Regions from separate parts of the Virgibacillus salinus genome, predicted to be linked through region 1. Evidence: riboswitches for the same ligand, from Rfam matches in the RefSeq annotation. Region 1 holds a riboswitch; each other region holds the start of a gene.
The links. A riboswitch is a leader RNA that binds a small molecule or an ion and turns the genes downstream of it on or off. The one in region 1 is predicted to bind S-adenosylmethionine.

Region 1 (8,161 bases):
AGTTTTTGAATGACATCGATATCGTCACGAATAATTTCGAAATCCTCATCTGTATAGCAGAAATGATAGCTATGCGGGCGGACCATAACCTGCACAGGGGTGGCTACACTTTCCAGCACTTGCTTGATTGTTCCATAACTTGGAGTCAAGCCACCCTCCTGCATAGCTGAGACAAGTTCAAGTCTATCTGCTCCCAGCTTCTCAGCTTGAATTGCTTCCTGCCCATTTTGGACAATTACTTCTACTTTCATCAGATCACCAGCCTTCATATGTATTGTCTGGGAAGTGACATGCATCTCACTATTGAAATAGTTTTATCAATGCTTGTGTTCCGCTGTCGTTTTCTCCTTTTTCGGCTAGTTCTTTGTATAGTTCCAGTGAAAGTGAAAGCCCTGGTGTAGAGAGTCCCATTTCTTGTGCCGACTCAAGTGCAATGGTCATATCTTTGATAAAATGCTTCACATAAAATCCTGGTTCAAAATCACCTGCAAGCATCCGTGGGGCTAGCTTTGATAACGAAAAACTGCCTGCTGCACCGGTTGTAATACTATCCAGAACTCGGGAAGGATCGAGCCCTGACTTTTTGGCATAGGCTATTGCCTCACAAACTCCAATCATATTCGATGCAATTGCGATTTGATTTACTAATTTCGTATGCTGACCTGCACCAGCTTTCCCCTGTAAAATAATATTTTCTCCAAGTACATCAAAGATTGGGGAAATTTCATTAAATACATGCTGTTCACCGCCAGCCATTATGGCAAGTGTTCCGTTTTGGGCACCAACATCACCACCGGATACTGGCGCATCTAATACATGAATATTTTTTTCCTCTGCTTTTTGGTTGATGTAAATGGCAAGCGCTGGTTTGGATGTAGTCATATCAACTACATATGTACCAGACCTTGCATTTTCGATAATTCCTTCTTCCCCAAAATAAACACTTTCCACATCTGATGGATAACCGACCATGGTTATAATAACGTCAGATGTCTGCGCTAAATCAGCGACGGAATCTTTCCAAACTGCACCGTTATCCAATAACTCCTGAGCTTTTTCTTTTGTCCGGGTATAGATATTTATGGAATAACCTGCTTTTTGCAGATTTAACGTCATACTTTTGCCCATTACGCCTGTTCCAATAACCCCAATAACTGACTGCTTTGAAGGCATAACTTCTCACACCTCTCCCTTTATGTTAACTGTTTCCATTATATTAGAAAATTCGGCTTATCGCCACGCTCAATGACGAAAGCTCTTGTTACACTTATTCCAGTAAGAAAGTATTTATGTTAATTGCGAACAAATTACAAAGAAACTTTTCAGCTAGCTGCTCAAATAAAAAGCTCTGACCAATAAGGACAGAACTAGCTTTTTACTACTCGTTTAATATCCCGGAAATTCTTCAGTAATGATATTATCATCATTTACCCCTGCTTCAATTAGCATTTCCCGCATATCCCATACCATACCAGGTGGACCAGACAGATAATATATTGGCACATTTACATCTGAAATATACTTTTTAAGCATATCAGCATCAATATGACCACTTTCCCCATTCCAATTTGAGTCGGCTCTTGTCATTACAGGAACAAATGTAAATTTACCATTTTTCTCTGCAAATGCTTCAAAGTCATTCAGAAATGGTGCATCGTCAGGTGTTTTATTCGAATACAATAACGTCATGTCATGTGAAGTTTTGTCAATGGTTGCTTGGGCAATCATGCTCCGTACTGGAGTGATGCCAATACCTCCTATTATAAATACGGCAGGTGTTGATTCCGTTTTATGAAGGGAAAAATCGCCATATGGTCCATTAAATTCAACCTCCTCACCATCTGGTAAATCCTTTAATACCTGCTTATAAGCAGAATCACGTATTCTTGTCGCAGTAGCTAATTTATTTTCAGCCGGCGCATATACAAAGGAAAAGTCTCTTGAATTCCCTTTTTCATCTGACTCACTCGGTTCAATTAAATTAAACTCACCAAATTGTCCTGCCTTAAATTCAAGTCCATCAGGATTTTCCCAGTGAAACAGCATAGTGTCATTCGCAATAACTTCTTTTTTAATTAATTTAATTGTATTAGACACTTTATTCAGCTCCCTTCCATCTCAATCAAACAATCTATTTAGCTTTACCCAATATAGCCAAATTTCAATCAAAAGCGTCGTCGTGCCTGTCACTCCCCGGTATTTGTCATTATATGTCGAACAGAAACTGAAAAGGATGCGCTCCATTACGGAAACGCATCCTTCGACTTATTCTATATCAGATACTTTTACAACTGCTTTCCCCAGATTTGCTCCCTGGAATAAATCCAGAAATGCATCAATTGTCTGGTCGAATCCTTCTGTAATTGTTTCTTCGTATTGTATTTTTCCTGCCTGCAGCCATCCAGCTAATGCTTCAGATCCTTCTTTAAAACGGGAAGCATAATCACCAACAGTGAAACCTTTCATTAACGCGCTTGATTTAATCAGGTAGCCTTGGACACGTAAACCAATATCGGCCTCCTGGTTATTATAGGAAGAAATCGCTCCACAAACAGGGATACGCGCAAATTTATTCAATAGTGGAAGAACGGCATCACCAATTTCCCCGCCAACATTTTCATAATAAACGTCAATTCCGTTAGGACACGCATTTGCCAATGCCGTTTTAATGTCCACCGTTTTATAGTTAATCGCAGCATCAAATCCTAGCTCATTTTTAAGGTATTCTATTTTTTCATTCGAACCGGCAATACCAACGACATATGCTCCTTTAATTTTGGCAATCTGGCCTACAACAGAACCGACAGCACCGGCTGCTCCTGATACAACGACTGTTTCACCTTCCTTTGGCTCGGCTATATCAAGCAGTCCGAAATAAGCTGTTAGGCCTGTCATTCCTAACACACTTAAATAAGCAGATGCTGGGGCAAGTTTCGTGTCAATTTTCCGTATCCCGGATTGGTCTACAACCGTATACTCCTGCCATCCTAACGCGCCCGTTACAACATCATTTTTTTCAAAATGTGCGGACTTCGATTCAATAACCTGTCCTATCACAGCGCTTGTAATTACGGAGTCCAATTCAAATGGCGGGACATAAGACTTCACATTATTCATTCTTCCTCTTAAATAAGGGTCCACCGATATATAGTTAGTACGAATAAGCACTTCACCTTCAGCCGGCTCTCCAATTGGTACTTCGGCAAATTCAAAGTCCTCTTTTGTAGGCGTTCCTGATGGTCTTTTTATAAGTTTAATTTGTTGTTGCAAACGAGTCATCCTTTCTTTTTTTAAAACCTTAGTTACTATCCAAATATAACACCAATGCAACTCTATATACCAATAAGTAAGCTGTCATCTTATTAAAAGGCTGACAGCTTAATCAAATTTATTCCTTATCCCTGATTGTTAGGGCGAACAACCACTTCATTAACATCTACATTTTCCGGCTGATTTACAGCATAGAATACAGCCTCAGCAATGTCCTCACTATTCAGTGGCGTCATTGACCCGGCACTTTTTTTAAAGTTAGAAAGAACTTCTTCATCTGTGATCGTATTTGTAAGCTCCGTCTGAACTGCACCTGGAGAAATGGATGTTGTACGGATGTTGCTTTGTGCCACTTCTTTTGCTAGTCCCTCCATCATAATACGAACTGCAAACTTCGTCCCTGAGTACACCGCACTGCTTGGAAATACCTCATGCCCAGCAACGGAAGATGTCGTTAAAATATGGCCAGCGTTTTTCTCTAGCATATGCGGAAGTACTGCTGCTACACCATAAAGCACTCCCTTGATGTTGACATCAACCATTCTGTCCCACTCATCTATCTTCAGATTTTTCATGAAGGATAAAGGCATTAACCCTGCATTATTGAAAAGAACATCTATTTGACCGTATTCCTTTATAGCAAAATCAGCAAGTTCCTGCATTTGTTCTCTCGATGTAACATCTGTTTTCTTTATAGCAATGCTGCCATTTTCAGAGCTGATTTTATTTTTAATTTCTTCTAATCGTTCTTCTCTGCGTGCAGCAAGGACAACATTGGCTCCTTCATTAGCAAACTTTTCGGCTGTTGCTTCACCAATACCGCTGCTTGCACCAGTAATAACAATTGTTTTCCCTGTCATATTACCCACATATATCACTCCATTAATTAGTCTAATACAGTATTTTCCCCTGCATAACCATTTTTAAACGAAGCAATGTATAACTGCCAAAAAAAATATCGAGTACCACGATTACGTGATACTCGATATTCGATAATAGACTTTATTTCATCCACGTAGGCTTGCCAAATCCTTTAAACTGCTCATCAATAATCTTTTCAAACTCTGCTGATTCAATTACCTCTTTAATATCCTTAGCCCATTTTGTGTCAATATCTTTCGTATTAACAACCACCCGGTTTCGATAATCATCAGGCATTTCTTCAAGTACTAATGCCTCCAGCAGATCCAAATCTGCTGCTAAGGCATAATTCCCGGGTACTGCAGCTAAATCCTCACTTTCTACGGTTCTTGGTAGCTGTCCTGCCTCTATTTGTTGGAACTTCAGATTATTTGGATTTTCAACAACATCCTCTATTGTTGCACGTAATGGGTCAATACCATCCTTTATCGTTATCAGGCCAGCATCTTGCAACATAAGCAACGTTCTAGCTAAATTAGTTGGGTCATTTGCGATTGTGATTGTGCTTCCATCTTTAATATCTTTCAGCGTATCAAACTTATTTGAATAAACACCCATAGGAGCTGTAGGTACTATTTTTACCTCAGACAACTCCATATTATGTTCCTTTTCAAATGCTTCATAGTATATTTTATGCTGGAATAGATTCGCATCCAAATCTCCATTGTCTAACGCTTTATTCGGTTGAATATAGTCACTGAATTCTGTATTTTTAACGGTATATCCTTTTTCTTCAAGTAATGGCTCCAATGCCTTTGTCACCATGTCACTGTAAGGTCCAGTCGTCGCCCCAAATTCGATTGTCTTATCATCTCCATCATCACCAGATGCCTCGCCCGACCCACAAGCTGCAAGTACCAATGCTGCCAATAACATTACTAGTAATCCTAATCCTTTTTTCATTTTAAATTTCCTCCTCATTATCGTTTATTAACTGTTTTTGCTATAAAATCACCTGTGTACTGAATCACTTGTACCATTACAATCAGGACTATAACAGTCGTATACATGACCAAATCATCGTAGCGGTAATAGCCATATCGAATTGCTAAATCACCGATACCTCCACCGCCAATCGTACCTGCCATCGCTGAAAATCCGATTAAACTAATCGTTGTTATCGTCAGTCCACTTATGATCCCTGGCTTTATCTCAGGTAAAATAATATCCTTAATAATCATCCATGGTGACGCACCGACAGAAATGGCCGCTTCTATAACCCCTTTATCAATTTCCCTGGCTGCTGATTCTACTATTCTTGCAAAAAAAGGAATAGCTGCAACTGACAAGGGTACTGCTGCTGCAGTAGGACCAATTGTCGTACCTAAAAGACTGTTCGTTAACGGTAATAGGAAAACAAGCAGAATGATAAACGGAATTGACCGAACAAGATTGGTAATCACCCCTGCAACGCTTTTCACAAGTTTATTTTCCAAAAAGAACCCTTTGTCCGTTACATATAAAATTATTCCAAGTGGAAGACCGATTACAATAGCAACCAATAATGCTACTCCAACCATATAAAGTGTTTGAAAGAAAGCAGTATTCAGTTCCGGTAAGATTTCAATCAAGCGACTAAATTCCATTTTGAATCACCTCCACCTGTTTCACCCTATCCTCTAAATAAGCGATAGCTTTTTCAATTTCATCCTTATCACCATTTAACTCCATAATAAAAATACCAAGTGGAGCATCCTGTATGTATTCAACTTTCCCATGTAAAATATTCGCACTAACTCGAAAGCCCTGCATCATATCGGATACGATTGCTTCCTCAGCAAGCTTTCCGCGAAATTGAAGCTTAACCAATGTACCTTTGCATGATTCAAGCAATTTTTCAGGCAAAGAAAATTGCAATACTGTTTCAATAAAGTTCTTCGTTAACTCCTCCTTTGGATCAGAGAAGATATCATAAACAGGTCCTTCTTCAATAATTCGCCCATCCTGCATCACAGCACACCGTTGACAAATTTCCTTGACAACCTCCATCTCATGGGTAATGACAACAATTGTGATACCAAGCTCTTTATTAATTTTTTTCAATAAAGCTAAAATAGATTTGGTGGTACTTGGATCGAGCGACGATGTTGCCTCGTCACAAAGCAATACTTTAGGATTATTCGCAAGCGCCCTGGCTATACTGACACGTTGCTTCTGACCACCGCTTAACTGTGATGGATAATGATTAATCTTGTCAGATAAACCAACCAGTTCCAATAATTCTACCACCCTATCTTTTCGGGCAACCTTATCAATTCCAGCAGCCTTTAACGCGAACGAAACATTTTCAAAAACCGTTTTAGAAGCAACTAAATGAAATCCTTGAAAAATCATCCCAATCGATTGTCTTGCTGTTCGCAAAGCTTTTGGAGGTAAGGTTAACAAATTCACACCATCAACGAGGACTGCTCCTGAAGTCGGCCGTTCCAAAATGTTCATGCATCGAAGCAACGTGCTTTTACCTGCGCCACTATAGCCGACAATTCCATATACCTCCCCTTTGCTCACATTTAGAGATACGTCGTCTACACCCACAACCTTTTGATGCTTCGATTGGTATACCTTTTCTATCTCTTGAAGTTCTATCATCACCTAACCTCCTTTAGATTAGAAAACTTGGCATTTGTTAAAAGAATTCTTTTGAAAGCTTATTTAGCTTTCTTAGAACCTCTGATAATTTTTGGGATGCAAGTCTTCCTTAATGGCGAATGCCTAAAAAACCCCCTCTTCCAAAATGAAAGAGGGGGTTGATTATGTATTCAATCCTTATCTCTCAGAATGGTAAACATCATTCTGCAGGAATTAGCACCACACCTTAAAGGTAGGTTGCTGTGACATCGTAGAGCCTGATCCCTCCGTCACTCTGGATAAGATATTTAATTTTTTTAATTAGTACGACTAATATTATATTTATTCCGTATTTTTGTCAACAGCAAATTTTTAACAATGCAACTTACTTCTCTACTGTAGTGAAATCATGGTAAACTAGAATCGTATATATTAGCAGTTAAAAAAATTACTGCATAAGTGCAACTAAGGCACTCGACATTAAAGCTTGGTGAATGCCAAGTCTTATAAAAATGGGGGAAATGAATGGGTAAACGAATATTACTTTTTATAATAACAAACATTCTAGTTTTAACGACGATTATAATCGCCTGGTCGCTAATTACAACTTATACAGGGATTAGCGGTTCGTTTGAAAATAGCAGTGGTTATTTGGGAATTGATTATGCATCACTAATGGTATTCAGCTTGCTGGTAGGTTTCATAGGATCGTTCTTCTCACTGGCAATATCACGCTGGATTGCCAAGAAAATGATGAAGGTCAAAGTGCTGGATCCGAATGGCCAATTATCAGCACATGAACGCGCTGTAGTTGAAAAGGTTCATCGACTTTCTCGTGCAGCTGGATTAGTTCATATGCCTGAGGTTGGAATTTACCAATCTGGCGAAGTCAATGCATTTGCGACAGGCCCTACCAAGAAACGATCGCTTGTTGCTGTTTCAGCTGGTCTATTGAACAACTTGGACGATAAAGCGGTTGAAGGTGTCATTGCCCATGAGGTAGCCCACGTATCTAACGGCGACATGGTAACCATGACATTATTACAGGGAATTGTTAACACGTTTGTAGTCTTCTTCTCAAGGATTGCAGCAATTATTGCGTCACGATTTGTGCGCGAAGAAATGCAATTTGTCGTCCGTTTCGCGGCGATTATTGTTTTCCAAATCTTATTCTCAATTCTTGGAAGTATCGTCGTAAGTGCTTACTCAAGACACCGAGAATATCATGCTGACCGTGGAGGCGCAGATTTAGCTGGTCGGGATAAAATGGCCCATGCGCTGCGTTCATTGAAAAATAACGTTGGCCGAGCTAGTGTGAATGATCGTACCGATGATTCAGCAGTTCAGACAATGAAGATAAATGGAAAAAGCGGTCTAATCTCACTCTTCTCATCTCACCCGG
Region 2 (8,161 bases), on a different contig from region 1:
GTAAGGAGTTACTATAAATGAGTTTCAAAAAACGATTATTAATTGCTATTTGTTTTTTTGGGGTATCATTAACTTTCATATTTTGGAGTTTAAAACCAAGTGTATTTCAATCTTTTTTACTTATTATTACAGCTATGTGTGCAAGTTTTATTTTAAAGTGGAGAAGAAAGGATAATGAAAACAGATAATCTAATAATGCTAAATGTCTCTACTATGCATTACTCATGGGGGTTATTGTTGCTTTAGATGGCACAGTAAGAGTTGTTACCAAATCCGGCGGTGTTAAGCTATATGCCTTTTGTGATATTTATCGGTTTAATAGGTTCAAAGATCCAAAAGTAAAGGAGTTAACATCGTATGTAATGGAAGTAAATGAATAGCGAAAAAAATTTTATAAAAAAGTCTCCCTTTTTATGACTTTTTCTGTTAGTATATGCTAAGTGGAATTTGACGCAATCAAAAATGGGGGGACAGAGTGATGAGAAATACGTTAATTACAATTATTTGGATTACTGGCATTTATTGTTTTTGTCATATTTTATTTGATTTAAATACGAACCAATCATTAATATTGTTAGGTAAGGATATGCAGATTACGATTAGTCTATTAACTAAGGTAATTGAGTTACTATTTTTGGTTAGTCTGTTCATCTATACATTTAAGTACACGGAGAAAAGTCCAGCAAAAAATTGTCAGTAGATTAAAAGAAGCTTGCAGAGAAATCGTATTCTCTGCAAGCTTCTTTATTTAGCAGTTAAGAAAGTATAACTACTTTCTTACTGCATAAGTGCAACTATGGCATTCACCAAAAGGTTTGGCGAATGCCAAGTTTTCTAATTACTTGTTAGAAATGCCCCAAACCTCTTCAGTCAGGTCAACAATATATTTCAGTTTATTCCATTGTTGCTCTTCCGTTAATTTATTGCCATGATGTGTTGAAGCAAAGCCGCACTGTGGGCTTAAAGATAGTTGTTCGAGTGGCACATATTGTGATGCTTCTTTAATACGTGCTTTAATTGTTTCTTTGTCTTCAAGTTCTCCGTTCTTCGATGTTATAAGACCTAATACGACTTGTGCACCGCCGTTTGGAATATGTTCAAGTGGTTTGAAATCCCCTGAGCGATCGTCATCATATTCCAGGAAGAAGCCGTCTACTTTTTCTTTTGCCAATAATGTAGGAGCGATAAGAGCATAGCTTCCTTCAAATGCCCAGGTAGACTGGTAGTTTCCTCGGCATAAGTGTGTTGTTACAATTAAGTCCTCAGGCTTATTCTTTAAAGCGCCATTAACTACTCGTAACGCCAGGTCAATTAAATCTTCTCTTGAATATTTTCCCTCATTAAATGGGATATCTGGAGCGGATAGTCCAGCGATGTATACATCATCTAATTGCAAGTACCGTACACCAGCATCGTAAAATGCTTTGATTGCATCCTGGTAGGTTTTAATAATATCACTTGCATAGTCTTCGATGTTTGGATAGATATCTGTATTGTGAATGCCGGCGTTAAATAGCTGGTTAGGACTAGGAATAGCTTGCTTTACGAGTGCCCGGCCATCAACAATATCGTTTAAATCAGTGAAATCTTTTAGGAATGGATGGTCAGGGTTAAATGAAATCTTTCCAGTATTCCGTACGTCATATTTCTCTGTTTCCAATCCCTCGAATTGATATCCTTGCTCAGGTACATATCCTTCAATTCCGTTTAGATGCTCCAGAAAGTCCAAGTGAAACCATGTACGGCGAAACTCCCCATCTGTAACAACTTCTAAGCCAAGTTCAATTTGCTTATCAACCACACGCTTGATTTCTTTTGTCTCGACCTCGCGTAATTGTTCTGCTGTAAGTTTGCCTTCCTTGTAATCTAGTCTTGCTTTGTGTAAATTATCCGGGCGTAGTAAACTTCCAACGTGCTCTGCTCTGAATGGTGGTGCTTTTGTTAACGATACTGACATATATATTCCTTCTTTCTGTTTTTAGTTTTGTAGAATTGTATTTTTTTAAGCTTTTAACCGGTAGCTCTGATTATGTTCTTGAAGTGTTTTGTCTGTCCCAAACAAGAAATGCTTCTCCATGTCTGGGGAATATTTTGAGTTTACTGTTTTAACTCCAACAGCTTCAGCTACTGAACGCAGCATTGCTGGTGATGCTCCGCAACATAGGCCGATATAATTTATCCCGATGTCGTTTGCCTCTTTTGCCCAGGCTGCCAGTTCGTATCGGTTATGGTAAAGCGGATCAAGCGCAGTCGGAAAAGTTGTTTCTAAAGGCAGATGGCAGCTGCATCCTCCATCCGGTAAATTAAAGAATGTCGGGTTTTCCTCTGAAGTACGGTATGGGATAGGGAGTCCACCCACATAGCCATCTACATTGTTACGTATGTCAGCAAGGTAAGGTTGCATCGTTTCAGGACCACGGAAACAATTCATGCCCACAACCAGTGCGCCACTTTCAGAAAGTATTTTACAGGATTCTTCAACAGTGTAGCCATCCCTCAATACATTCTCTCCCATTAGTCCAAACGTGATGACTGCTGGTAAATCCTGTTTCAGAATTTCTTCCAGGGCTATTTGTGCCTCTTCATGGTAATAGAACGTTTCCCCATTAATGAAATCGACGCCCTCTTCCTTACACCATTTTATCATTTCGGCAAAAATACCTCTGACCTTAGTCTTGGATTCAGGGTCTTCGGGATCGAAAATATTAGTATTTGAGATATTTCCAGCCACCAACGCTTCTTCGCTGGGATGTTCTTTAGCAACCTCTTTTGCTAAGCGAACCGCATTTCGGTTTAATGGTTCTAATAGATCTTCTTTGCCAATAATGCGCATTTTTTCCCTGTGTGCATTATACGTAAAGGCTAATACAACGTCTGAGCCTGCGTACATATAATCCCTATATGCCTGTTTCAGTGCTTCGGGGTTATCAAGTGCAACCTCTGGAACAAATGATCCTGCTTGCAAATACCCTCTACGTTCTAATTCAAATAAATACCCTTCACCAACAATAACAGTTCCATCTTTTAAACGTTCTTCTAAACTGCGCTTCAATCGTTTTCCTCCTCTTAAATAAAATAAAAAAACCCACTTCTGAAAATAGAAGAGGGTTTGAAACCGTTAAGTATCACTCTCCTTATCTTCAAGCTTTAAGCATTTCAGCTTCTGGAATTAGCACAGTATTTAAAATCTGTTGCTGAGGTTTCAATGGGCCAGTCCCTCCACCTCTCTGGATAAGAAAATTATTCAATTTTGTATTATTGAATACAATACAACTCTTGCAAATGAATGTCAAGAATATTTTTAGCATTTGAAACACTTTGATTTACTAAACAAGCTTAAGCCACTGATTTGCCGGATCCTCATTCCGCTATTCACCCTTTTTACCCATTTTTTTCATTGATATTGGGTAAATAACGGAACGAGGATCCGTTTCAAACCTTACAGAGCGGATTTTTACCCATTTAGCGGAACCACGATCCGCTCCATTACTTTGAGATTCACATTCCGATCCTCTCGCCACTCATTTTTGCTATTGTGTCATTAATATTCATCATAACAGCGTTAAACTTTCTTGCTTTAATTAAACTATACTGCTTAATTAGGTGTAATCGTTCGGGCGAACAGCATCGGAAGTGGATTAGATAGCCCGGAATCAGCAGAATTCGCCTGGGAACCAGCGAAGATAAACACCATCAAAATTTAAATCCTTTTTCAGGGTTGTTTGAACGAGGGATATGTTAAAATTACGTTAGAGTATTGTTGTAGAGGAGGCCAATCCATGAATGTCGTATCCATTGACTTTGAGACGGCGAATGAAAAGAGAAACAGTCCATGTGCTATTGGTGTTGTTGTCGCCAATGAAAATGGAATTGTTGATGAATTTTATAGTTTAATAAATCCAATGATGCATTTCAGTTCGTTTAATACGCGTATTCATGGGATACGAGAGGAAGATGTGGCAGATGCGCCGACGTTCTCAGAATTGTGGCCGACACTTAATGATTATTTATCTCATAACATAGTTATTGCACATAACGCCAGTTTTGATATGAGTGTGATTCGAAATACATTGGACTACTTTAACCTTACATATCCTGAAATGGATTATCTTTGTACGGTGAATATTTCTAAAAGAGTTTGGCCCGAGTTAGAGAATCATAAGTTAAATACGGTAGCTGGTTATCACGGTATTTCCTTCGAGCATCACCATGCACTTGAGGATGCTAGGGTTGCTGCCAAAATTTTAATGAAGGCTTTTGAGACATACGAGACGGATGAGATGGATATATTTCTAAAGAGGTGCAGTATTTCGAAAGGGAGAATTTATGAACGGGGATATTTTCCGCCGAAAGTGAAGCGGGCGAAACGGAGTAGAAAGCTTTATTTCTAAAAAATATCAAGGGGAGTTGGATTGCATATGAGGATACTTGTTGTAGGTGCAGCTGGGACAATTGGCAAAGAGATTGTAAGAGAGTTAGGAGAGAATCACTCAATAATTCGCGCTGGACGAAATGGGGCAGATGTTTCTGTTGATATTACTTCCGAGGATAGCATCAGAGAAATGTATAAACAAATTGGTAAAGTAGAAGCTGTAGTCAATGCATCTGGTGGTGCGAATTTTAAAGCTGTTTCTGAATTAACACCGGAACTAAATGAAAAAGGAATTGAAAGTAAACTTAAAGGGCAAATAAATCTTGTCCTGCTAGGTATGGAATATGTAAATGACGGTGGCAGTTTCACGTTAACAACAGGTGTGATGATGGATGATCCGATTCCACTGGGTGCGTCTGCAGCAATGGCAAATGGTGGCGTCAAGGCATTCGTTAAAGCATCATCAATTGAAATGCCTAGAGGTATTCGCATAAATAGTGTAAGTCCTAATATTGTACAGGAGTCATGGGAAAAGCTTGGTAAATTCTTTGCAGGGTTTGATCCTGTTCCTGCAGGTCGTGTGGCTCGTGCTTTTGTTAAAAGTGTTGATGGTATGCAAACTGGTAATAACTATGAAGTCTATTAAGGAGGAATCAATGTGGCAGATCTTAAATATGAGATAATCGAAACAGTAGCTGTGCTATCAGAGTCGCCAAAAGGATGGACGAAAGAGCTTAACCTGGTAAGCTGGAATGGGCGTGATCCCAAATATGACCTTAGAGACTGGGCACCGGACAAAGAGAAAATGGGAAAAGGGGTTACATTGACTGAAGAGGAATTATATAAATTGAAAGCGGCATTATCTGAACTTGATTAACTTCACATAGAAATCGTGTATGGCGCTGGGTCCAAAGCAATTTTTGTGTTTTGGACTCGCTATTTTGTAACAAACGTACAAGTTTTCTGCATAAATGTTAACAATAATGTAAAATAGCGGTAATACATAAAACAGGAATGAATTGGAGGACATGAAATTGAATACAAAACGTTGGATTGCACTTGGTGTAGCGGTTGTTTTATTTGTCGTTTCACTAGGTTTTCAAGCTGTAACGAGTGTAGTAACAGCTGATTTTGAAAAAATGTTTAACTTCCCGGATTCATCGCAGAAATTTCAAGAAGAGGTTGTCGAGGAAGGATCAGGCAATAAGATTGCAGTACTTGAACTGGATGGAGTAATTCAAAATGCATCTACAGCATCCTTGCTTAATACAGGAGGATATAATCATGAGCGATTCCTGGAAATGCTTGAAGCAGCTGGGGAAGACTCAACTGTTAACGGCATTATTTTACGTGTAAATACACCTGGCGGGGGCGTTGTAGAAAGCGATGAAATACATGACAAGATTGTTAAGATAAAAGAAGAGCATGACAAGCCTGTATATGTATCAATGGGGAATACAGCAGCATCAGGGGGATATTATATCTCTGCTCCTGCCGATAAAATCGTTGCGCATTCTGCAACATTGACAGGTTCAATTGGTGTTATTATGGAGAGCTTTAATTTTGCGGAATTTGCGAATGAACATGGTATTAAATTTAATACGATTAAGAGTGGCGAGTTCAAGGATATTATGTCGCAGTCACGTCAAATGACCGATGAAGAACGAGAAATTTTGCAGACGATGATTGATAATTTATACGGAGATTTTGTGGATGTGATCGTGGAAGGCCGTGACATGTCAGAGTCGAAAGTCCGTGAGCTTGGCGATGGCCGTGTGTATACCGGAGAACAAGCTGCAAATAATGGTCTTGTTGATGAGCTTGGGTCTCTCACTGATACGATTGCCATTATGAAAGAAGATAATGGCTGGGATAATGCCAAAGTGATTGAATATAAAAAGGGTCTTGAAATTAACGAATTTTTAGGTGGTACATTACAAGGAATGTTTAAAGGACAAACAGAATTATTCGGTATCAAGGAATTGTTGCGTAAATCCAATGGACCACGTGCTATGTACTTGTATTCTAAATAAGGGGGTGCCGTCATGAGTGAAAATGAAGTGGAATATACTGAGAGTGTTGATTACAGATTTGCTGGGTTCTGGATGCGGTTTTGGGCATATCTAGCTGATTTGCTTATTGTATTTAGTATTAACGGCATCCTGCTTAGTCCATCTAAATTTATCAATGATGGGGCTGGAATTGATATTGGTTTCTGGACAATGGCTGGTATCGTTGGTGTGATTGTGTTGTATTTGTACTTTCTGCTAATGACTAAATATTTTGGTCAGACGTTAGGAAAAATGATATTTGGATTGCGCGTTATTCGAGAAGATGCTCATTCGCTCGAGTGGAAGGATCTTATTTTTAGAGAAGTAGTTGGTCGATTTATTCACCGTGTGTTTTTCTTTACCGGATTGTTATACTTGTTCGTTGCATTTAGTGGGGAAAAACAAGGTTTACATGACATGATTGGTAATACGCGGGTTGTGTTTGATAAATAATAATAGGTCCGGGTGCACTGGTGCCTGGACTTTTTGGCATAAAGCTAAGTTTTTTTAAAAATGGAGGGATTAAATGAATAGTGATGAAGGTTTGTTTCTTTTTCTTGCCGGATTTTTGTTTCTGATTCTCTTTTTACTAGTAGTTGCAATCGTTTTTCATATTCTAATGGCTATTGGATTATTTAAAATAGCTAAAAGGGAAGGCAAAAGTGACCTGGCGTGGATGGCATGGGTACCGATTGTTAATACATTTTTAATCACGCAGCTTGTTGAGGATGATGTGCATGAATCGCTGCGTGGTAAATTTACATTGGTTTATGGCGTAACAATGGCATGTGCATTTTTCCTATCCTGGTTCATTCCATTTGTAGGTCTTGCCTCAAACGTTCTATTAGTTTATGGATTTTACTTTATCATTAAAAGATATTCTAAAAATGAGACGCTTCACCTTGTATTGGTTATTGTCACATTTATGATTACGATGCCAATTCAATTCTTTTTATTTAGAAATAGAGAACGAATTGATAATCAGGATGAGATAATTTTTAAAAGTGAATGATTGATTTTTCCATTTGAATGATGATACGATAGATTTAGAAAAAATATATATGGATCACATGTTACTGATGCGATTAGGCATGGTGGTGTTATGAGAAGGGCATAGGTTCTTCTCTAAACCGCCATGTCTTTTTTAGTTTCAGTAACTTTTGCACATACTTACCTTAAAGGAGGAATGTTGTTATGTTTAAAAATCTTTTTAAAAAGGAAAGCTCAATCACGAAAATATATGCACCAATTAATGGCGAGATTGTTTCGTTAGAAGAAGTTCCGGATCCGGTTTTTAGTCAAAAGATGATGGGAGACGGAATTGCGATTAAGCCAAATAAAGGACAGGTTTATTCTCCGGTTGAAGGTGAAGTTGTTCAAATACCTGATACCAAGCATGCTATTGGGCTGCGCACAGGAGACGGAATCGAAATCCTCATTCACATAGGACTTGAAACAGTCTCGCTGGAAGGAAAGGGCTTTACCATCAATGTCAGTACTGGCGATAAAGTGTCAGTAGGTGAAAAGCTGATGGAATTTGATCTGGAATATGTTCGGAATAATGCTTCGAGTGATATATCTCCAATTGTTATTACAAATGGACAGGATACCGGCAAGAAGTTCAGTATGACTGAAGAAAAAGAAAGCACGGCTGGAGAAACAGTAATAATCACAACTTCTGAGCAGTGATCATTGAATGAAAAACGTGCTATGAAGGATGTGGGCTTCAGGTGAAAAT
Region 3 (8,161 bases), 570 kb from region 1:
TCATGCTTGTAAGATCCGTAGCAATTCACTTATTGGAATGGGATCCGTGATACTTGATGGTGCAGAAATAGGCGAACACGCTTTTATCGGTGCTGGAAGTCTCGTACCACCGGGTAAAAAAATCCCGCCCCATTCATTGGCTTTAGGAAGACCAGCTAAAGTTGTTCGCACACTTACGGACAAGGACTATGATGAAATGGAACGTGTACGAACGTCATATGTTGAAAAAGGGCAATACTACAAAGAAAATACTGACCTTAATTTGGACTTCTGATATCTTTATATTTAACAACAATCAGCCGATATAACATAAAGTATATATTATTTTGTGTTCTATTGGAGTGTGTAAAAAATGCACCTCATTTTATTAATTCTTTCCTGTACCATAGCACTTATTTTTATCCTTTTAAGTAATAAAATTACGATAAAATGGGTAAAAAAATCATTCAAACTATATGGAATCGTTTTTACTATAACAGCTATATCCATTGGTACAGTGTATATAAATGAAAATAAGATGGTTTTGTTAACAGCAGCCAATGTGGTAATCAATCAACCTGCCGCAAAAATATCCCGGCCTTCTGATCCTTTACTATCTCAGTTCAGCGTTAACAGGAGTGCTCATCTTAAGGCACCACATCTAAAGCAATTACCAGAGCTTCCCCGTGGCTGTGAAGTTACAAGTCTTGCTATGCTTCTGCAATATAGCGATGTTAGCGTAAGTAAGCTTGAACTAGCAAAACAGGTCAAAAAAGATAAAACGCGATATAAACTAACTAATAAAGGAGTCTATTTTGGAAATCCCAATAATGGCTTTGTTGGAGATATGTATTCATTTATTAAGCCTGGGTTTGGGGTATATCATGGACCTATTGCCAACTTAGCCGCGCAATATATTGGCGCTGAGCGTGTTTATGATTTCACCGGTAAAGACTTCTCACTAATTATAAACCAGCTAAACCAAAACAGGCCAGTTTGGGTTATTATTAATACTTCTTATAAAAAGCTTCCCAAAAGCCAATTCACAACTTGGCAAACAAAAGACGGGCCTATTGATATCACCATGAAGGAACATTCTGTTTTAATTACAGGATATGACCAAGAATTTATTTATTTTAATGATCCATTAAATAGAACCGAAAAAGCTCCAATAGAAGAATTTAAAGCTGCGTGGAAACAAATGGGGAAACAGGCGATAACGGTTTACTAAACCAGACGCCTGCTTCCCTTTTTAGCCTAGCGATTTTGTTTTTGAAAGTAATTCAATAGCTTCATCGGGTTTACTTAACTCATTAATGTCAAATTTATTTTCTACAGTAATTTGATGCCAAAGCATGAACATTAGTACTGTCCATATTTTTCGACTGTAATCACCTTTCCCCTGACAATGAGCGTCAAACAAGTTAAGTATATAGGACTTATACAACAAATGATCAGTTTGACTCTCCTGTATTAACTTTCTGGCCCAACCATTAAGCTCGTTTTTTAGCCAATGCCGAATAGGAACTGGGAAACCAAGCTTTTTACGATCTATAACATGGTCAGGAATAATTCCGCGGAAAGCTTCACGTAAAATGTTTTTCGTTGTTCCGTTTGCAATCTTCATAGCCACAGGTATTTCACTTGCGACCCGGTAAACTTCCTTATCCAAGAATGGTACACGAAGCTCCAGAGAATTTGCCATCGTCATTTTATCTGCTTTTAATAATATATCACCACGCATCCACGTATGAATATCAACATATTGCATTTGGTCCACAAGTGGAAAATCGCGCACACGGTCATATAGCTTTTCTGTAATCTTTTGATAAGATGTATTTTCGTTATACACTTTTAGAATCTGGTATTTTTCTTTATCCTCAAACATTTTCGCATTTCCAATATACCGTTCGCATAGTGGTGTTGTTCCACGTTCCAGAAAGCTTTTTCCACGTACACCCTCAGGCAATACATCCGCTACTCTTGCCAATAGACTTTTGGCCGGTGTTGGTATGGAATTGAACATTTTTAATGATTCAGGCTCACGATAAATATTGTATCCGCCAAATAATTCATCAGCACCTTCTCCTGATAATGTAACTGTAACATGTTTGCTTGCTTCACGAGCTAAGAAATACAACGGTACACATGATGGATCTGCTAATGGATCATCCATATGCCACATGATTTTTGGAAGTTTTTCAACATACTCTTCTGGTGAAATAATATAAGATATATTTTCAACGTCTAATTTGTCAGCTGTTTCTTTAGCAACATCAATTTCAGAATAACCTTCACGTTCAAAACCGACAGAAAACGTCTTGATGTTTGGATTAATTCGTTTTGCCATTGCTACGATTATCGTTGAATCGATACCACCAGATAAAAAGGATCCTACTGGCACATCACTTCGCATATGCTTACTGACAGAGTCATACATGACATCCTGAATTCGTTTAATCCAATCCTCTTTCTCCATTAGTATAGGATTAAATGTAGCAGACCAATATTGTTTGAAAGCTATTGGATCATTAGGTTTTTTAATAAAGTAATGACCAGGTTCAACTTTATTAATCCCTGCTGTCATTGTCATTGGCTCAGGTGCGAACTGAAAACTTAAATAGTGCTGTAATGCTTCACTATTTACCTTTTCATCTTCCATCATTAATGTAATACTCTTCTTCTCAGAAGCAAATACGATCCCCTCACCAATTTCATGGTAAAATAGCGGCTTGATACCAAATGGGTCCCTGGCACCATATAGTGTTCCTAGCTCTTTGTCCCAAATCAATATGGAGAACATGCCCCTAAGGAACTGAAATGCATCCTCCTTATGCTTCGAAAATAGTGCCGCAATTACTTCCGTATCAGACTCTGTTGTGAATTCATATCCTTCAGCCTGTAATTCGTTTCTTAATTCCAAATAATTGTATATCTCACCATTGAAAACAAGCCACATCTTTTCATCATCATAGCTTAAAGGCTGCGCCCCGTATTCTATATCAATTATACTTAACCTTCGAAAACCAAAAGAAACGAAGTCATCATGAAAATAACCTTCATCATCAGGACCTCTATGAGACATAATATTATTTTGTTCTCTAAATATATTTTTATATACATCGTTTGGTTTGCCAGGATTATTACGTAGAATACCGATAAATCCACACATTATTTATCCCTCTTTCTTATAAAAATTTCTTATGATAGTCTTTGCTGAATTTGAAATGTGTTTACTTTTCTTATTTATAGTTATTAAAAGCATTTCCATTTCTAAATTTATTAGACAGAATTGGTGTTAGTCAACAATCTCAAAGCTTTTCAGCATGTAATCAAATCTTGCACCATGACCTTCAGCTGCCTCTAAGAAATAACTTTGCTTAATAACAAACACCTGATTATTTTTTGTTTCTGTTATATAATATTTTTCAATTGGTGTGTCCCACTGCTGTCCTGTTTTGCCAGCCTCATTCGTATATCCTGGACCAATCCCCCTGATCACGACACCATTAATAGGGGTATTAACTTGTTCTTCCTGTCTCAATTCCATTTTGTTGTCAGCCAAGGAGTTCTTAATGGATTCGACCATCTCTTCAGTGGTTGCTTCCTTACGCATGATTTCCATTGAAACTTCCGGATACCTGTCTGCCAGTTCCTGCTCAGGTACAATCCGGTCACTGCTATCTCCTTCAACCATCTTATAGCGTGAATCATCAATATAGATAACATAACGGAGCTCTTCATTTGCTTCTAACTGTACGTCGCTATCCTCCTTATGCCCTTCAATTTCAATCTCCTGCTCCTTCTCCTCGACAAACATATCCTTCAGACTTTGTATCATGGCCTGACCTGGATCTGTCATGCCGAAAACAGCAATTGCGACGATTGCAGCAGCAGTTAGTCCGGAGATAATGCCTCTCTTTTTCCCTTTCTTTTTATGGGAGTCTGGTGATTGAAATAGCTCTGTATTAATTTTATTCCATGTCTCATTCTTTAATTCCGAAGCCGAATTTGTATCTTTTTTTAATTCATCTTCTATTTTTTTGTCCAGCTCTTTTTCATTCATCCTTCATCCCTCCCATCGCAACTTTTAACCGTTGTCTTCCTTTATATAGCCTTGACTTAATCGTATTTACATTTGCTCCAAGCATTTTGGCAATTTCTTTTTCGGTAAAGCCATTTAAGTACTTTAATGTCAGGATAGTTCGGTCTTTATCATCTAGTTCATCGAGCCCCAGTTCCAACTCATCAAACTGCCTGTCTTTCTCGGCATTACGGTTTAACTGGTCCAATAACCGGTCCGATTCAATATTTATTGCTTGTTTAGACCTTTTTGATAAATAACTCCTGCTTTCATTTATTAATATTTGATAAAACCACGGTTTAAATGGTCTCTTCACATCAAAAGTTTCAATATTACGGTAAATTTTAATAAATGTCTCTTGAACAATATCTGACGCATCGCTTCTGTTTTTCGTAATCGAGTAGGCGGTTCGAAGTGCATAGTCCGCGTGTTTTTCATATAAACACTTAAATGCTTCATGATCACCTTTCTTTATTTTTTTAATAAGTTTAGACTCATTCTCATTCAATGACTTATACACTCCCTTCAAAACATTCCTACTATATATACGAGTGAAATCAAATAAAAGTTTTCGTCATATAAAAAAAAGATATTGCATGAGCAATATCTTTTGAATAATGTCTATTATTTTTTTACTAAAGCTTGCAATTCTTCTACTTTATCTGTTTTTTCCCAAGGGAAAAGGATGTCTGTTCTGCCAAAATGCCCGTATGCTGCAGTATTTCTAAATATTGGTCTCTGTAAGTCAAGCATTCGAATAATACCGGCTGGACGCAAATCAAATAATTTGCGAACCGCTGTAACCAAAGCTTCTTCACTCACCACACCAGTACCAAAAGTATCGATTGCAATGGAAACAGGTTCAGCAACTCCGATTGCGTATGCTACTTGAACTTCACACGTTTTAGCAAGATCCGCAGCTACAATGTTTTTGGCTACATAACGAGCTGCATATGCACCGGAACGATCTACCTTCGTGGAGTCCTTTCCACTGAAAGCTCCTCCGCCATGGCGCGCATAGCCGCCATATGTGTCAACAATTATTTTACGACCTGTCAAGCCTGCATCCCCTTGTGGGCCTCCAATAACAAAGCGACCTGTCGGGTTAATAAAATACTTTGTTGATTCATCCAGTAGATTCGCTGGTACAACGGGGCGAATTACATGTTCGATCAAATCTTTCTCTATTTGATCTGAAGCTATATCCTGGTGATGCTGCGTTGAAATAACAATAGTATCCACTTTTACGGGATTATCATGTTCATCATACTCAACAGTCACCTGTGTTTTGCCATCGGGACGCAGGTAATCCAATATATTCTCTTTACGCGCATCTGCTAATCTCTTTGCTAATTTATGTGCCAGCGAGATTGCTAAAGGCATTAATTCCTCTGTTTCATTACAGGCAAAGCCAAACATAAGCCCTTGGTCACCTGCTCCAATTGAAGCGATTTCCTCATCACTCATTTTACCTTGACGCGATTCTAAAGCATTGTCCACTCCACCAGCAATATCCGCAGATTGCTCATCGATTGCAGTAAGTACTGCACATGTATCAGCATCAAAGCCAAATTTTGCCCGCGTATACCCAATATCTTTAATTGTTTGACGTACAATAGCAGGAATATCTACGTATGTAGAAGTAGTAATTTCTCCTGACACTAAGACTAATCCTGTTGTCACAGTTGTTTCACATGCGACCCTGGCATTAGAGTCACTTGATAATATTTCATCTAAGATTGCATCTGAAATCTGATCACAAATTTTATCTGGATGCCCTTCGGTTACAGATTCAGATGTGAATAATCGACGATTCGAAGCCATTTGGCTAAATCCTCCCTAAAATTATGGTACGGAACTCTAACTTTTCAGTATTTGTTCATCATTAAATTATGTTTTATAAAAACAAAAAACCCTTCCTGCATCATGAGGAAAGGAATTGTGGCCTTTCGCTCTTATTGTTCAAGGATATATCCTTGCACCAGATTAGCACCTTTTCACTAAAGTGACGGTTGCCGGGCTTCACAGGGTCTGTCCCTCCACCAACTCTGAATAAGAGAGTGTCCGTTCGACAATTATCGTATCGAAATAGCCTTGCGATGTCAACTATTTGCTAGTTATATACACGATTGCCACTAAAAATTCATATAAATAATCATGTTATTAGTATGGACTATTTTAATTAATGTGTTATACTAATAAACAGATTTAGATAATCAGATAATTGAACGTTATCGCCTTTCCATACAAATCCATCAAAAAGGTAGGTATTACAAATGAAAACGGTGGAACAATCACTATTTTTAAAAGATTTACTTTCGCACAATAATTTACAAAAAAACCTTGCTGTACCTAAGTTAGTTGAAAAAATTTTATCGCGTAAAGAAGGTACTCTAACCGCAACAGGAGCAGTTTGTGCAACTACTGGTCAATATACTGGCCGTTCTCCCAAAGACAAATTCATTGTACGTGACGATATTTGTGAAGAATTTATCGATTGGGGTCTGGTGAATCAAGCAATAGATGAAGAGTCATTCGAAAGACTTTATGAGAAAGTTATCACCTATTTAAAGAACAAGGAAGAGCTATTTCAATTTAAAGGATATGCTGGTGCTGATGAAAAATACCGCCTGCCTATTGAAGTTATAAACGAATATGCATGGCATAATTTATTCGCTCGCCAATTATTTATTACACCGACAGATGAGGAATTAAAGACCCATCAATCCGAATTCACTGTTGTGTCTGCTCCTACATACAAAGCAGATCCAGAGGTGGATGGGACAAATTCCGAAACGTTTATACTGATATCGTTTAAAAAACGAATTATTTTAATTGGTGGTACCGAGTATGCTGGGGAAATCAAGAAATCCATTTTCTCGATAATGAATTACCTATTACCACAACGTGACATTTTATCCATGCATTGTTCAGCGAATGTTGGCCAGGAAGGTGATGTTGCATTGTTTTTCGGTCTATCCGGGACAGGTAAAACAACATTATCTGCTGATCCATACCGCCGTTTAATTGGCGATGATGAACACGGATGGAGCCCAAACGGTGTATTTAACATTGAAGGTGGCTGTTACGCAAAATGTATCAATCTGTCACAGGATAAAGAACCACAAATTTACAATGCCATCCGTTTTGGTTCAGTACTTGAAAATGTAATTCTTGAAGATGAGTCACGCTTACCTGATTATGATGACACATCATTAACTGAAAACACAAGGGCAGCATATCCACTTGAAAATATTGATAATATTACTTCACCAAGTATTGCTGGTCACCCTAACACAATAATTTTTCTAACAGCTGATGCATCTGGGACATTACCGCCAATAAGCAAATTAACAAAAGAACAGGCGATGTATCACTTTTTAAGTGGATATACGAGCAAACTGGCTGGAACAGAACGTGGCGTAACAGAGCCACAAGCAACTTTCTCAGCTTGTTTTGGCTCACCGTTTCTCCCATTAGCGCCATCAACATATGCAAAAATGCTTGGCGATAAAATAGACCAGTATAACTCTAGTGTATTTTTGGTTAACACCGGTTGGACTGGTGGTTCCTATGGAATTGGAAAACGCATGAAACTATCATACACAAGGGCAATGATACACGCTGCGTTAGAAGGTGAACTCAATACAGTTGAAACAACCCACGATGATGTTTTTGGACTTAAGATTCCAATGCATGTACCTGGAGTACCCGATGAAGTACTTGTACCAAAGAAGACCTGGGAAGATAAAGCAGCGTATGACATGGAAGCAAAAGCACTTGCAATGAAATTTCATGAAAACTTTAAGAAATTTAAGTTAGCAAGTAACGATATTAAGGAAGCAGGTCCTTTATACCGATCTGTATAACTATGGTTTCCTCATCCCAAAAGGATTTTAATATATGAAGGAAAAGTTTTGACAGCACATGCTGACAACCGTTCTCGATTTTTCGAGGGCGGTTTTTTTTGTTTTTTGTCTCTAACATATAGGCATTCACACAATTTTTTTAAATCGCATAGGCTATGATGACAAAATACAACCTGGAATATGCGAATAAAAAATGAATATACCGATGTATGTTAATGTTTTTTTGCTT

Region 2: linked by a shared signal. The riboswitch ahead of BLS02_RS13230 (homocysteine S-methyltransferase family protein) and the one ahead of BLS02_RS04085 (methionine ABC transporter ATP-binding protein) in region 1 are both predicted to bind S-adenosylmethionine.
Region 3: linked by a shared signal. The riboswitch ahead of metK (methionine adenosyltransferase) and the one ahead of BLS02_RS04085 (methionine ABC transporter ATP-binding protein) in region 1 are both predicted to bind S-adenosylmethionine.

The regions. Positions count from the first base shown of each region.
Region 1 covers NZ_FNKD01000001.1:851,597-859,757, reverse strand. Annotated here, with positions in the region: gene BLS02_RS04120 (copper homeostasis protein CutC) at 1-251, opposite strand, end outside; gene BLS02_RS04115 (NAD(P)-dependent oxidoreductase) at 301-1,173, opposite strand; gene BLS02_RS04110 (FAD-dependent oxidoreductase) at 1,387-2,097, opposite strand; gene BLS02_RS04105 (NADP-dependent oxidoreductase) at 2,266-3,279, opposite strand; gene BLS02_RS04100 (SDR family oxidoreductase) at 3,396-4,130, opposite strand; gene BLS02_RS04095 (MetQ/NlpA family ABC transporter substrate-binding protein) at 4,273-5,094, opposite strand; gene BLS02_RS04090 (methionine ABC transporter permease) at 5,112-5,777, opposite strand; gene BLS02_RS04085 (methionine ABC transporter ATP-binding protein) at 5,767-6,780, opposite strand; SAM riboswitch class I at 6,955-7,065, opposite strand; gene htpX (protease HtpX) at 7,285-8,161, shown strand, end outside.
Region 2 covers NZ_FNKD01000003.1:236,747-244,907, forward strand. Annotated here, with positions in the region: gene BLS02_RS13220 (hypothetical protein) at 479-700, shown strand; gene BLS02_RS13225 (5-methyltetrahydropteroyltriglutamate--homocysteine S-methyltransferase) at 839-1,957, opposite strand; gene BLS02_RS13230 (homocysteine S-methyltransferase family protein) at 2,003-3,052, opposite strand; SAM riboswitch class I at 3,132-3,238, opposite strand; gene BLS02_RS13235 (3'-5' exonuclease) at 3,780-4,391, shown strand; gene BLS02_RS13240 (short chain dehydrogenase) at 4,419-5,018, shown strand; gene BLS02_RS13245 (YdbC family protein) at 5,031-5,249, shown strand; gene sppA (signal peptide peptidase SppA) at 5,407-6,405, shown strand; gene BLS02_RS13255 (RDD family protein) at 6,418-6,876, shown strand; gene BLS02_RS13260 (hypothetical protein) at 6,950-7,435, shown strand; gene BLS02_RS13265 (PTS sugar transporter subunit IIA) at 7,618-8,112, shown strand; gene BLS02_RS13270 (PRD domain-containing protein) at 8,154-8,161, shown strand, end outside.
Region 3 covers NZ_FNKD01000001.1:1,421,527-1,429,687, reverse strand. Annotated here, with positions in the region: gene BLS02_RS06755 (gamma carbonic anhydrase) at 1-274, shown strand, start outside; gene BLS02_RS06750 (C39 family peptidase) at 353-1,210, shown strand; gene asnB (asparagine synthase (glutamine-hydrolyzing)) at 1,232-3,151, opposite strand; gene BLS02_RS06740 (hypothetical protein) at 3,278-4,045, opposite strand; gene BLS02_RS06735 (RNA polymerase sigma factor) at 4,038-4,571, opposite strand; gene metK (methionine adenosyltransferase) at 4,688-5,887, opposite strand; SAM riboswitch class I at 6,016-6,122, opposite strand; gene pckA (phosphoenolpyruvate carboxykinase (ATP)) at 6,340-7,932, shown strand.